One region of the Motilibacter peucedani genome, then DNA from elsewhere that is predicted to be linked to it. Evidence: riboswitches for the same ligand, from Rfam matches in the RefSeq annotation. Region 1 holds a riboswitch; the other holds the start of a gene.
The links. A riboswitch is a leader RNA that binds a small molecule or an ion and turns the genes downstream of it on or off. The one in region 1 is predicted to bind thiamine pyrophosphate.
Positions count from the first base shown of each region.

Region 2: another riboswitch for thiamine pyrophosphate. It lies ahead of thiM (hydroxyethylthiazole kinase); the one in region 1 lies ahead of CLV35_RS13455 (ECF transporter S component).

Region 1 covers NZ_RBWV01000013.1:74,106-80,980, forward strand. The annotation lists gene CLV35_RS13445 (energy-coupling factor transporter transmembrane component T family protein) at 1-661, opposite strand, end outside; gene CLV35_RS13450 (ABC transporter ATP-binding protein) at 658-2,070, opposite strand; gene CLV35_RS13455 (ECF transporter S component) at 2,074-2,856, opposite strand; TPP riboswitch at 2,941-3,046, opposite strand; gene CLV35_RS13460 (putative bifunctional diguanylate cyclase/phosphodiesterase) at 3,109-5,322, shown strand; gene CLV35_RS13470 (DUF1003 domain-containing protein) at 5,523-6,077, opposite strand; gene CLV35_RS13475 (magnesium transporter MgtE N-terminal domain-containing protein) at 6,067-6,875, opposite strand, start outside.
Region 2 covers NZ_RBWV01000014.1:890-7,764, forward strand. The annotation lists gene CLV35_RS15155 (3-isopropylmalate dehydrogenase) at 1-251, opposite strand, end outside; gene CLV35_RS15160 (lysophospholipid acyltransferase family protein) at 311-985, opposite strand; gene serA (phosphoglycerate dehydrogenase) at 993-2,582, opposite strand; gene thiD (bifunctional hydroxymethylpyrimidine kinase/phosphomethylpyrimidine kinase) at 2,634-3,476, opposite strand; gene thiE (thiamine phosphate synthase) at 3,473-4,105, opposite strand; gene thiM (hydroxyethylthiazole kinase) at 4,102-4,923, opposite strand; TPP riboswitch at 4,987-5,081, opposite strand; gene CLV35_RS15185 (glycoside hydrolase family 13 protein) at 5,092-6,828, opposite strand.

The DNA.
Region 1 (6,875 bases):
CGACGGCGACGACGAGGGACGCGGAGACGAGCACCAGGTCCGGACTGCCGAGCGGGGACGTGCGGGCGGAGGTGCGCGGGCGGCCGGAGTCGAAGCCGCGGGCGTCCATGGCCGTGGCCAGGCGGGTGCTGCGGCGGACGGCGGCGACGAGGAGCGCGAAGCAGCGGGCGGCGAAGGCGCGTACGACTGCGGCGGGGCTGCGCCGGTCGCCGAGGCCGCGGGCGCGGCGGGCCAGCCCGCTCATGCGCCACTCCTCCTGGAGCAGGGGCAGCAGGCGCAGGGCGGCGAGGGCGCCGTAGGCGAAGCGCGCCGGGGCGTGCAGCCGCTGGACGAGCGCGTCTGCGAGCTCGGTGGGGTCGACGAGACCGGCGTAGAGCGCGCCGGGCAGCGCCACCGCCAGCACGCGCAGCGCCATGGCGAGGCCGCGGTCCCACACCAGCCCTGCGCCCGGCGCGAGCAGGGCGGTGGAGAAGCCCACGCCGGCCGCCGCGACGAAGACCGGGACCGAGCGGCGGGCCGAGGTGGCCACCGGCAGCCCGGAGAGCAGCCACGCGAGGGCGGGCACGAGCAGCAGCACCGGCGTGACGGCGTCGCGGGCCAGCAGTGCGGCGAGTCCGACCACCGTGCAGGCGAGCAGGCCGGAGAGCGGGTTGACGCTCACCCGAGGACCAGCTCGCGCGCCGCCAGTGCACCGACGAGCGGCCGGTCGTGGGTGACCGCGGCGACAGAGCGGCCCTCCTCGAGCAGCGCCTGCAGCAGCCGCACGAGCTCGGCCCAGGTGCGCGCGTCCTGCCCGAAGCTCGGCTCGTCGAGCACCAGCACCTGAGGCGCGGCGGCCAGGACGGCGGCGACCGAGAGCCGGCGCTGCTCGCCCCCGGACAGCGTGTGCGGGTCGGCGGCGGCGAGCCGTGCCAGGCCGAGCCGCTCGAGCAGGTCGGTCGCCGTCGACGGGGCACCGCCCGCCAGCCGGACGCCGAGGGCGACCTCGTCGACGACGCGGCCGGTGACGAACTGCTGCTCGGGGCGCTGGAAGACGCTGCCGACCGCGCCGGCCAGCGCACTGGCGCGCCACGTGCACAGCGGACGGCGGTCGGCGCTCAGGGCCGGCGTCGCGCGTACGCTGCCCGCGCTCGGCCGCAGCAGGCCTCCGAGCGCCTGGGCGAAGGTGGTCTTGCCGACGCCGTTGCGGCCGGTGACCGCGACGGCCTCCCCGCGGTGGAGCACGAGCGAGACGTCCTCGGGTGAGGGCCGGGAAGCACCGCGGTGCCGGTGCGTCACGGACTCCGCCTGCAGGAGGGCCTCCCCGGCGGCGGGCGCGTGCCACGGCCACGACGGCTCGAAGCCCGGCACCCACACACGGTGCTCGGCCAGCCAGCGCCCGCGCTCGCCGGAGAGCACGGCGGCCGGCGGGCCGTCGGCCACGACGCCGGACGCGTCCAGGGCGACCACCCGGTCGACCAGGTCGAGCCAGGGCCCTGGCCGGTGCTCGACCATGACCAGCCCTGCGCCGGTGCGCTCGAGCACGCGACCGACCGCCGCGCGGGCCACAAGCACGCCGGCCGGGTCGAGGCTGGCGGTCGGCTCGTCGAGCAGCAGGAGTTCGGGCCGCAGGGCGACGACCCCCGCGAGGGCGAGGCGCTGCGCCTCGCCGCCGGAGAGCCCGGCGGTGGCGCGGGAGCGGCCGAGGGTGAACCCGACGTCGTCGAGCGCCTCGTCCACGCGCGGCCAGATCTCCGCCGGCTCGACGCCCCAGCACTCGGGCCCGAACGCGACGTCGTCACCGGCGCGCGCCATCACCAGGCTCGTGGCCGGGTCCTGCTGCACCAGCCCGGCGCGGCCGCGCGCTTCGCGGGCGTCGACGCCGTCGAGGGTGATGCGGCCCTCGGTCTCCTCGGCCGAGGACGGGTCGAGCAGCCCGGCGAGCGCGAGCAGGAGCGTGCTCTTGCCGGCCCCGGACGGGCCGACGAGCAGGACCTTCTCACCGGGCGCGACCTCGAGGTCCAGCTCGCGCACCGCCCAGGCCCGGCGGCCGGCGTGGCGCCAGCCCCAGCCCGTGACGGACACCTGCATGCGCTAGACCAGCTCGCGGCTGCGGCCGGCCGCGAAGGCGCCGAGGGCGCCGGTCGGCACCAGCGCGCGCAGCAGCCACCACGACAGGCCACCGGTCAGCACGGCGCCGGAGACGACGACGGCGACGACGTAGGTGAGCTTCCACGGGCCCGACCAGTCGGCGTAGTAGTAGACGAGGTCGAGCAGCGCGGCGCCCAGGCCCGCCGCCGCACCGGCGAGCGCGGAGGGCACGAGGCCCCAGCGCCGGTAGCGGAACGCGGCCCACACGGCCTCGGCGCACAGCCCCTGGACGAGCCCGTAGACGATCACCGGCGCGCCGAACGAGCTCGCCAGGAGGTACTCGAGGGTCGAGGCGACGAGCTCGGCGAAGACCGCGGCGCCCGGCTTGCGGACGACCAGCGGCACGAGCGCGCCCGGCAGGAACCACATGCCGTACATCACGGCCTGGCCGGGCGGGAAGCCCGAGAACGCCGGCGACACCGCGTTCCACAGCTGGGTCCACGCCCAGAAGACCACGCCGGACGCGACGGCCAGCACCGCCGCGGTGACGATGTCCACGGTGCGCCACGGTGCCCGGGGGCGGGTCAGGACGCCGAAGCAGACGAGCCCGGCGGCGACGAGCGCGACCACGGCGTCGATGACGCTCGCGGCGCGCGGCAGGTCGGTCGCCTCGGTGCCGAGGTAGCCGAGCACGGCGGCGACGGCGCCCACGGCGACAATGACCGTGCCGGCGCGCGCGGCGGCGCCGGACGGGCGGGACGGGCCGGACGGGTGGGTGGTGGACACGGTTCCTCCTGGACGCGGACGACGTAGGAGGAGAGGTGAAGGCATCTGACGAGCCACCGCGTGGCGCGGCCCGAGGGACGCGCCGCTCGGTGGAGATCCGACTCCCTGCGCCGGCATGACCCGGATCAGGTTCGAGGGTCTGTGGGTCGTCCCACACTCTCAGCGCTGCAGCGCTCCCCTGCGGTGGTGCGCTGCGAGATTACACCCGTGCGTACCCGTAAGACGGCGGGGTGCCCGGTCGATGAGGACGTCGTGACCAGGAAGCCGCGGAGGGACGACTCCCTCGACCTGCGCGGCCTGGCGAGCAGGTGCGGAGCGGTCCTCACCCTCGCCGGCAGCGCGGTGTCGGTGTCCTGCACCCTGCCTCTGGGCGGCTGGGCCCTGGTCGCGGGCGTCTCGGTCGCCGTCGTCGCCGCGGCCGTCGGCGTGCTGTGCCTGGTGCTGCCGTTCCACCGGTGGCCACGGGCCGCGATGCTGCCGATCATCCCGCTTGGCTGCGTGATGATCGGCCTGATGAACGCGGTGTCGTTCAACCCCTACAACTCCACCTGCTTCTTCACCGTGCTCGCGGTCTTCATCGGGCTCTCGCAGCCGCGGTGGACGAGCCTCTGGTGGTCACCGCTCATCGGCGTCGCGTTCTGGCTGCCGCTGGCCGACGTCGCGCCCGCCGACCACGCGGCCTGGCTGCGGGGCGGCGCGCTCGACACGGTGCTGGTCTGCGTCCTGCTCAGCGAGATCACCGCCTACCTCGTCAGCCGCCTGACCCGCTCGGCCGCTCAGCTGCACGAGCACGACGAGCGGCGCTTCGCCAGCCTGGTCGAGAACTCCTCGGACATCACCGTGCTGCTCGACGGCGAGGGCCGCGTGGAGTACGTCAGCCCCTCGCTCACCTCGGTGCTCGGCATCGAGGCCTCCGGGCTCGTCGGCGCGGAGTGCGCGGCGGTCCTGCGCGAGCACATGCACCCGGACGAGGTCGAGGCCGCCCTCGAGCGCCTCGCCGCGGGACCGCGCCCCGGCGTCCCCACGCAGCTCGACCTGCGGGTGCGCGGCGGCGACGGCTGGCGCGTGCTCGAGTGCACCCTGTCGGCCTCGCCGGACTCCTCGGGCGCGGTCATCAACGCGCGCGACGTCACCGAGCGCCACCGGCTCGAGGTGGAGGTCCGCGAGCAGGCGCTGCGCAACCCGGTCACCGGGCTGCCGAACCGTACGCTGCTCAACGAGCGGATCTGGGACGCGACGGGCGCGGGGACGCCGGTCGGCGTCATCCACTGCGACATCGACGGCTTCAAGACCATCAACGACCGGCTCGGGCGCGAGGGCGGCGACGCCGTGCTCAGCGAGGTCGCCGGCCGGCTGTACGCGCTGGTGGCCGAGCCCTCGCTCGTGGCGCACCTCGAGGGCGACGAGTTCGCGGTGCTGCTCGTGGGCGCCGGCGAGCAGGAGACCGAGTCGTTCGCGCTGCGGGTGCTCGAGTGCCTGCGCGCGCCGTTCGACCAGCCCGAGCTGGTGCACACGCTGGTGACCGCGAGCCTCGGGCTCGCCGGCTCGTGGACCCAGGGGGCGGACCCGGTCACGGACGCCGACCTCGCGATGTACGCGGCGAAGGCCGCCGGCGGCGACTGCGCCCGCGTCTTCGAGCCGGACCTGCGCGAGGCCCGCATGGGCGAGCTGGTGCTGCGCGAGTCGGTGCGCCAGGCGCTGCACGGCGGCGAGCTGCGCCTGCACTTCCAGCCCATCGTCGACGTGGCGAGCGCCCGCCTCCAGGGCCTCGAGGCCCTGATCCGCTGGGAGCACCCGACGCGCGGGCTGCTCGGCCCCTTCGCCTTCCTCCCGACCGCCGAGTCGATGGGCCTGATGGGAGAGGTCGACCGCTGGGTGCTGCGCACGGCCTGCGCGTCGGTCGCCGAGCTCAAGCGGGAGCACCCCGTGGCGGCCGACGCCTACGTCAGCGCCAACGTCTCGCCCGCGCGGCTCGAGGAGCCCGGCTTCGCCGACGAGGTGCGCGCCGTGCTCGCCGACACCGGGCTCGACCCGCGCCACCTCGTGCTGGAGATCACCGAGAGCGCGGCGCTGGGACTCGAGTCCGTCGTCGACGCGGTGCGGGTGCTGCGCGCGATCGGCGTGCGCTTCGCGGTCGACGACTTCGGCACGGGCTACTCGTCGCTGAGCTACCTGCAGCAGCTCGACTTCGACATCCTGAAGGTCGACAAGAGCTTCACCGACCACATCACGACCGAGCGGTCGAGCACGCGGCTGGTCTCGGTCATCGCCGAGCTCGGCCGCACCCTGGGGCTGCACACCGTGGTCGAGGGCGTCGAGACCGAGGTGCAGGCGCGGGCGCTGCACGGGCTCGGCGTGCCCAGCGCGCAGGGCTACCTCTACAGCCGGCCGATGTCGCCGGCCGACCTGCCCGCCGTCATCGAGCAGCTCGAGCAGCACGCGCCGCTGGCTGCCGCGACGGCGTAGGGCCACGTCGCCCGGCGTCGGTGTCGGACCTGCGGCTCGGTGGAATGGCGCGTACGCGTGGGTGGAGTCCGGCTCCGGGTCCGACGACGCCGAGGCCGCCGGCCGCGCCGCGGCCCTGCTGGAGACCGCGGAGGCGCACGGCGCGCCGGCGGCAGAGGTCGTCGCCGTCCAGGAGGCGTCGAGGCGCTGGAGGTCTGAGTTCAGGACTCGTACTCGGCGGCGGGCGGCTGCTCGGCCTGGCGCTCCTCGAGCTCCTCGAGCAGGGTGCGCAGCTCGCCGCGCAGGAAGTCGCGGGTGGCCACCTCGCCGAGCGCGATGCGCACGGCGGCCAGCTCGCGGGTGAGGTACTCGGTGTCGGCGATGCTGCGCTCGCTGCGCGCGCGGTCCTGCTCCCACTGCACCCGGTCGCGGTCGGCCTGGCGGTTCTGCGCCAGCAGGATCAGCGGCGCGGCGTAGGACGCCTGCAGCGACAGGATGAGCGTGAGCAGCGTGTAGTTGGTGGCCCGCGGGTCGAACTGGAGCCGGTCCGGCGTCCAGGTGTTCCACGCCAGCCAGAGCGCCACGAACACCGTGAGGTAGCCGATGAACCGCCAGGTGCCGAGGAAGCGGGCGATGCGCTCGCCGATCGCGCCGAAGGTCTCGGCGTCGTAGCCCGGGCCGCGCAGCCCGCGCCGGCCGCGCTCGCGCGGCACGTCGAGCGCCGGGCGCGAGCGCGAGGGCCGGGGCCCGCGCAGGCCGCGCTCGTCACGAGCCACGCGGCACCTCGATGTCGGCCGGGCGGTCGCGCCAGTCGTCGGGCAGCAGGTGGTCGAGCACGTCGTCGACGGTGACCGCGCCCAGCAGGTGGTCGTTGTCGTCGACGACCGCGATGGCCACGAGGTTGTAGGTGGCCAGGTAGTGCGTCACGGCCGGCAGCGTCGTCTGCGGCAGCAGCGGGTCGACGTCCTTGTCGACGACCCCGGACACCAGGGACGACGGCGGCTCGCGCAGCAGGCGCTGGATGTGGGCGGTGCCGAGGAAGCGCCCGGTCGGCGTCTCGAGCGGGGGCCGGCAGACGTAGACGGAGGAGGCGAGCGCGGGGGAGAGGTCGGCGACGCGCACGCGGGCGAGCGCCTCGGCGACGGTGGCGTCGGGAGGCAGGATGACCGGCTCGGTCGTCATCATGCCGCCGGCCGTGAGCTCGTCGTAGGACAGCAGGCGGCGCACGTCGGCCGCCTCGCCGGGCTCCATGAGCGCGAGCAGCTTCTCGGCCTCGTGCTCGGGCAGCTCGGCCAGCAGGTCGGCCGCGTCGTCGGGGCCCATGGCCTCGAGCACGTCGGCCGCGCGCGCCTCGTCGAGGTTGCCGAGGATCTCGACCTGGTCGTCCTCGGGCAGCTCCTCCAGGACGTCGGCGAGCTTCTCGTCGTCGAGCGCGGCGGCGACCTCGGCGCGCCGCTTGGGCGAGAGGTCGTGCAGCACGTTGGCGAGGTCCGGCGCGCGCATCTCCTCGAAGGCGGCCAGCAGGTTGGTGGCGCCCTGGCCCTGCTCCTGCAGGCTGAAGCCGGTCACCGCGT
Region 2 (6,875 bases), on a different contig from region 1:
CCGCTGGGCACCGACGGGTCGCCGACGGCGCCGAGCAGGATCGCGTCGACGCCGCGCAGCTCCTCGAGCACGCTGTCGGGCAGCGTCTCCCCCGTCGCGTGCCAGCGGCGCGCGCCCAGGTCGTAGTCGGCGTAGTCGGCGCGGGCGCCCTCGGAGGCGAGCACGGCGTCCAGCACCGTGCGCGCCTCGGCGACCACCTCCGGGCCGATGCCGTCACCCGGGATGCTGGCGATGCGGTAGGTCTGCGTCACGCCGTCGACCCTACGACCCGCGACCGGATGCTGGCGTCGCGTCCCAGCATGTGGAAGCCTCAGGCGGCTGCGGCCTCGCTGCCGGGAGCGTAGTCGCCGGCGACCTCCTGCTCGGAGAGCGCCGCGATCGCGGCCATGACCCGGTCGGTGAACTCGCGCCGGGCGGCCGCCGGGCTGAGCCCCGGCGGCAGGTCGTCGGCGTGGAGAGGCTCACCGAAGCGTACGGTCACGCGCGCCAGGCGCGGCACCCACGCACCGACCGGCAGCAGGCGCTCGGTGCCGATGACACCGACCGGCACGACCGGCGCACCCGAGGCCATAGCGAGCCACGCGACGCCGGCGCGGCCGCGGTAGAGCCGGCCGTCGCGCGAGCGGGTGCCCTCGGGGTAGATGCCGAAGGCGCCCCCGGCCCGGAGCACCTCGAGCGCCGTCTCGAGCGAGCGGTGGGCGGCCGCGGTGTCGCCGCGCTTGACCGGGATGGCGTTGAGGGCGGTGAAGAACGCGCGGGTGAAGACGACCGAGATGCCGGGGCCGGTGAAGTACTCGGCCTTGGCGAGGAACGCGACGTCGCGCGGGGCGACCAGCGGGATGACGATGCTGTCGATGAACGAGACGTGGTTGCTGGCGAGGATGACCGGCCCGGAGGTCGCGACGTTGTCCCGGCCCTGCACCACCGGTCGGTAGACCGTGTGGCGCAGGACCGAGAGCAGCAGTCGGACGACGCGGTAGAGCACCGGCAGCTCAGGCGAGGTCGACGACGCGGCCCGAGACGGCCCCGATGCTCTCGACGATGGCCTCCAGCACCTCGGGCGAGACGGCGCTGTCGACGGTGAGGGCGACGAGCGCCTCGCCGCCCGCGCTGCTGCGGCTGACCTGCATGCCGGCGATGTTGATGCCGGCCTCGCCGAGGTGCTGGCCGATGACGCCGACGACGCCCGGCTTGTCCTCGTAGCGCAGGAACAGCATGTGCTCGGTGGGCACCACCTCGACGTCGAGCCCGTCGACCTCGACGATCTTCTCGACCTGGCGCGGACCGGTGAGCGTGCCGGACACCGAGAACTGCGCGCCGTCGGCCGTGGTGCCGGCGAGCGTGACCAGGTTGCGGTAGTCGGGGCTGACCCGCTCGGTGAGCAGGCGCGTCTCGAGCCCGCGCTCCTTGGCCAGCACGGGGGCGTTGACGTAGGTGACGGCCTCCTCGACCACGTCGGCGAAGATGCCGCGCAGCGCCGCCAGCTCGAGCACGCGGACGTCCTGCTCGGCGATCTCGCCGCGCACGACGACGTCGAGCGACTGCGGCACGGCGCCGATCAGCGCGGAGAGGATGCGGCCGAGCTTCTCGGTGAGCGGGATGCCGGGGCGCACGTCCTCGGCGATCACGCCGCCCTGCACGTTGACCGCGTCGGGGACGAGCTCGCCGGCCAGGGCCAGGCGCACCGAGCGGGCGACCGCGATGCCCGCGCGCTCCTGGGCCTCGTCGGTGGAGGCGCCGAGGTGGGGAACGCCGACGACCTGCTCGAGCGTCATCAGCGGGGAGTCGGTGGTGGGCTCCTTGGCCCACACGTCGAGCCCGGCGCCGGCGACCCGGCCCTCGACGATGGCGTCGTAGAGCGCCTTCTCGTCGACGATGCCGCCGCGCGCGGCGTTGACGATGCGGACGCCGGGCTTGACCTTGCGCAGCGCCTCCTCGCCGATCAGGCCGACGGTCTCCGGCGTCTTGGGCAGGTGCACGGTGATGAAGTCGGCCTCGGCCAGCAGCTCGTCGAGGCTCACCAGGCGGGCGCCGATCTGCGCGGCGCGCCCCGCCTGCACGTAGGGGTCGTAGGCCAGCACCTTCATGCCGAACGCCGAGAGCCGCTGGGCGACGAGCACGCCGATGCGGCCCAGGCCGACGACGCCGATGGTCTTCTCGAAGAGCTCCACGCCGGTGAACTTGCTGCGCTTCCACTCCCCCGCCTTGAGCGAGGCGTGGGCGGCCGGCACCCGGCGGGCGACCGAGAGCAGCAGCGTGATGGCGAGCTCGGCGGCCGACACGATGTTGGAGGTCGGTGCGTTGACGACCATGACGCCGGCCTGCGTGGCCGCGGGCACGTCGACGTTGTCGAGGCCGACCCCGGCGCGGGCGATGACCCGCAGGGACTTCGCGGCGGCAATGGCCTCGGCGTCGACCTTGGTGGCGCTGCGGACGAGGATGGCGTCGACGTCGACGATCGCGGCCAGCAGCTCGGCGCGGTCGGCGCCGTTGCAGTGCCGGACCTCGAAGTCGGGGCCGAGGGCCTCCATCGTCGCCGGCGACAGCTCCTCGGCGATCAGTACGACGGGCTTGCTCACCAGATGCTCCCGGGACGCGTGGAAGGGGCGGACCTTGCCTCTAGGCGCGCCACTCTAGCGAGGCGCACCGGCACTCCTGACCGCTGCGCCCTGCTCGGGCCTCCACCAGTCCGCGAAGTGGTGGACCGGGCCGGAGCCCGACCCCACCTCCAGCTCGTCGGCGTGCAGGAGCGCCCGGGTCAGGTAGTCCTTGCCCAGTCGCACCGACTCGCGCAGGGGCAGGCCGCGCGCGAGGTGGGCGGCGACCGCCGAGGCCAGCGTGCAGCCGGTGCCGTGGGTGTTGCGGGTCGGCACGCGCGGCGCGGACAGCTCCAGCAGCCCGTCGGCGTCGGCCAGCACGTCGTCGCTGGTGCTCCCGTCGAGGTGGCCGCCCTTGACCAGAGCGGCGCCCGCACCGAGCGCGCGCAGCTCCTGCGCGGCCTGCGCCATCGCCGCCCGGTCCGGCACCGGGTGGCCGAGCAGGGCGGCGGCCTCCGGCAGGTTCGGGGTGACCAGCGTGGCCAGGGGCAGCAGCCGCTCGCGCACCGCCTCGGCGGTGCCCGCCGCACCGAGGGCGTCACCGCTGGTGGCGACGAGCACGGGGTCGACGACGAGCTGGGGTACGCGGTGGCGCGCCACCGCCGCAGCGACCGCCTCGACGACCTCCGGCGTACCGAGCATCCCGGTCTTGACGCAGCGCACGTCGAGGTCGCCGAGCACAGCGTCGAGCTGGGCCGTGACGAAGTCGGCGGGCACCTCGTGCACGCCGGTCACCCCGCGGGTGTTCTGCGCGGTCAGGGCCGTGAGGACCGCAGCGCCGTAGGTGCCGAGGGCCGAGAAGGTCTTGAGGTCGGCCTGGATGCCCGCACCGCCCGACGGGTCGGACCCGGCGACCGTGAGCACCACGACCGCGCTCACGACCGGGCCGCCAACGCCTCGTCGACCGCCGCGCGCAGCGCGGCGGCGGCTGCCCGGGGGTCCGCAGCGGCCATGACGGCCGAGACGACGGCCACGCCCGACGCACCGGCGGCCACCGCCTGCCGGGCGCGGTCCGGGTCGATCCCGCCGATGGCGACGACGGGCCGGCTGCGGTCGGTGGCCCCGATCGCCCCGGTGCCCACGGCTCCACCCGCGTCGGACTTCGTCGAGGTGGCCCAGACCGGCCCGACCGCGGTGTAGTCCAGTGCAGACCTCTCGTCGTCGGCGAGGCGGCGGCCGCCGTAGAGCGACATGCCGATGACCACGTCGCGGCCGAGCACCTGCCGCGCCAGCACGGGATCAGGGTCCGCGCGACCCACGTGGAGCCCGAGCCCGAGCTCGGTCGCGACGGGCAGGGAGTCGTTGACCAGCAGTGGCACGCCCGTGCCGTCGAGCACCTGCAGCAGCCGGCGCGCCTCGACGAACAGCTCGCTGGGCGAGGCCCCCTTGTGGCGCAGCTGGACGGCGGTGACCCCGCCGACGACGGCGGCCTCCACCGTCGCCTCGAGCGGGCGCTCGCCGCCGAGCGCCGGGTCGGTCACCAGGTAGACGCGCAGGTCCGCGGTCATGAGGAGACCACCTGGGCGCCGTCCCGGAGGGCGGACTCGTCGAGCCGGTGCAGCTCGTCGAGCAGCCGCCAGCGCAGCGTGCCCGGGCCCGCGGCGTCGCACCCGGCGCGGGACCCGGCGGCTGCGTAGACCGCACAGGCCGCGACCGCGGCCTCGAAGGCCGGCGCGACGGCGGCGAAGGCGCCCGTCACCGCGGTCAGGCTGCACCCGGTGGCGGTGATCCGGGCCATCAGGGGGTGCCCGCCCGTGACCGTCGCGACCCTGGTCCCGTCGGTGACGACGTCCACCTCGCCGGTCACCGCGACCACGCAGGAGTGCCTGCGTGCCAGTGCTTGCGCGGCGTCGAGAGCCGACTCGACGCTGTCGGTGCTGTCGACCCCGCGCGCTCCCCCACCGGCCTCGGCCGTCGACGAGGCTCCGGTGACCCTGGCGAGCGCGAGCACCTCGCTCGCGTTGGCACGCACGATGCTCGGCGTGCGGGCCATCAGCTCGGCGCAGAGCTCGTCGCGCATGGCGGTCGCCCCGACGGCCACCGGGTCGAGCACCCAGGGTCGTCCGGCCTCGACCGCAGCGGTCGTCGCGCGGACCATGCCGTCGGCCCAGCGGGGCGACGGCGTACCGGTGTTGACCGTCAGCGCCGACGCGATCGCGGCGAACTCCCCCGACTCGGCCGGGTCGGCCACCATCGCCGGCGACGCGCCGACCGCGAGGACGGCGTTGGCCGCCAGGTCCATGGCGACGTAGTTGGTGATGCACTGCACCAGCGGGGAGCTGCGGCGCACCTGCGCGAGCAGCTCGGCGACCTCGGCGACGTCCATGCGGGCTCTCCTTCGCGTGCGCCCGGCGAGGAGGCCGACGTCAGCACGCGGGCACGGGGAGCGCGCCCTCGTGCGTCGGCTCCCTACGCCGGAACGACCCGGATCAGGTTCGGCGGGTCTGTCTCAGCCCTCTCGCGAGGGCACCCCGGCCGACGTACGGGTCAGAGGCTAGCGCCCCACCTCGCGGCGGTGGACGCGCGCCTCCCAGGGCCGCAGCCCGAGCCCCTCCGCCGGCTCGCGGTAGTTGCCCAGCACCAGCTCCGAGCCCTCCCACCCCTCGAGCTCGACTTCGGCGTCGGAGCCGGAGAAGTTCCCCAGCACCAGCAGCTCCTCGTTGCCGAGACGGCGCGTGAAGGCGTAGACCTGCTCGTCGTCGTGCAGCAGCAGCGTGAAGTCGCCGAGCACCACGGTCCGGGAGCTGTGGCGGAGCGCGATGAGGCGGCGGTAGTGGTGGAAGACCGAGTCGGGGTCGGCCGTCTCGGCCGCGGCGTTGACCTCGGTGTAGTTGGGGTTGACCTCGCTCCATGGCGTGCCGGTCGTGAACCCGGCGTGGGGCGAGGCGTCCCACTGCATCGGCGTGCGCGCGTTGTCGCGGGCCATCGGGCGGATCGAGGCCAGCACCTGCTCGGGGTCGCGGCCGGCCGCGACCTCCTGCCGGTAGTGGTTGATCGACTCGATGTCGCGCAGCTCGTCGACCGAGCGCAGCGGCGCGTTGGTCATCCCGAGCTCCTCGCCTTGATAGACGTACGGTGTGCCGCGGTGCAGGTGCAGCACCGTCGCGAGCATGGTGGCGGAGCGCACCCGGTGCTCGCCGTCGTCGCCGAAGCGCGACACCACGCGCGGCTGGTCGTGGTTGTTCCAGTAGAGGCTGTTCCATCCGACATCGGCCAGGCCCGCCTGCCAGCGGGCGAGGGTGGCCTTGAGGTCGGTGAGCTTGAGCGGGTGGTGGTCCCACTTGGTGAGGCCCTGGTCGACACCCATGTGCTCGAACTGGAAGACCATGTCGACCTCGCGCCGGGCCGGGTCGGTGAACAGCCGGGCCTCGTCGACGGTGACGCCGGGCATCTCACCGACTGTCAGCAGCTCGGGCCGGCCAGTGAAGACCTCGCGGCTCATCTCCTGCAGGAACTCGTGGATGCGTGGTCCGCAGAGGTAGTAGGCGCCGCCGTCGGCGAACAGACCACCTGAGCCCACCACGTGCGCGTCCGGGAGGGCCGGGTCCTTCGAGATCATGTTGATGACATCCATGCGGAAGCCGTCGACGCCCCGGTCGAGCCACCAGCGCATCATCGCGCAGACCGCCTGGCGTACCTCGGGGTTCTCCCAGTTGAGATCGGGCTGCTTGCGCGAGAACAGGTGCAGGTAGTACTCGCCGGTCGCGTCGTCGAGCTGCCAGGCCGAGCCGGAGAAGAAGGAGCCCCAGTTCGTGGGCTCAGCCCCAGGCGTACCCGGCTCGAGGCCTTCGCGGGCGGGGCGCCACCAGTACCAGTCGCGCTTCGGGCTGTCCTTGCTCGCCCGTGACTCCTCGAACCACGCGTGCTCGTCGCTGGTGTGGTTCACCACGAGGTCCATGACGAGCTTCATGCCGTGCGCGTGCACGTCGGCGAGCAGCTCGTCGAAGCCCTCGAGGGTGCCGAACACCGGGTCGATGCCCTGGTAGTCGCGGATGTCGTAGCCGGCGTCGTCCTGCGGCGAGGGGTAGACCGGCGAGAGCCACAGGACGTCGACCCCGAGCGTGCGCAGGTGGTCCAGGCGGGACCGGATGCCGGCCAGGTCGCCGATGCCGTCGCCGTCGGAGTCGGCGAAGCTGCGCGGGTAGATCTGGTAGACGACCGCGTCGGCCCACCAGGGCGTCGTTGGTGCCACGTCGGCGTCCCACCCTTCCACTCGTGTGTCCGAACACATCAGCACATCGCCGCAGGTCGGCGCGCGGCGGGTTCGGACACGGGGGT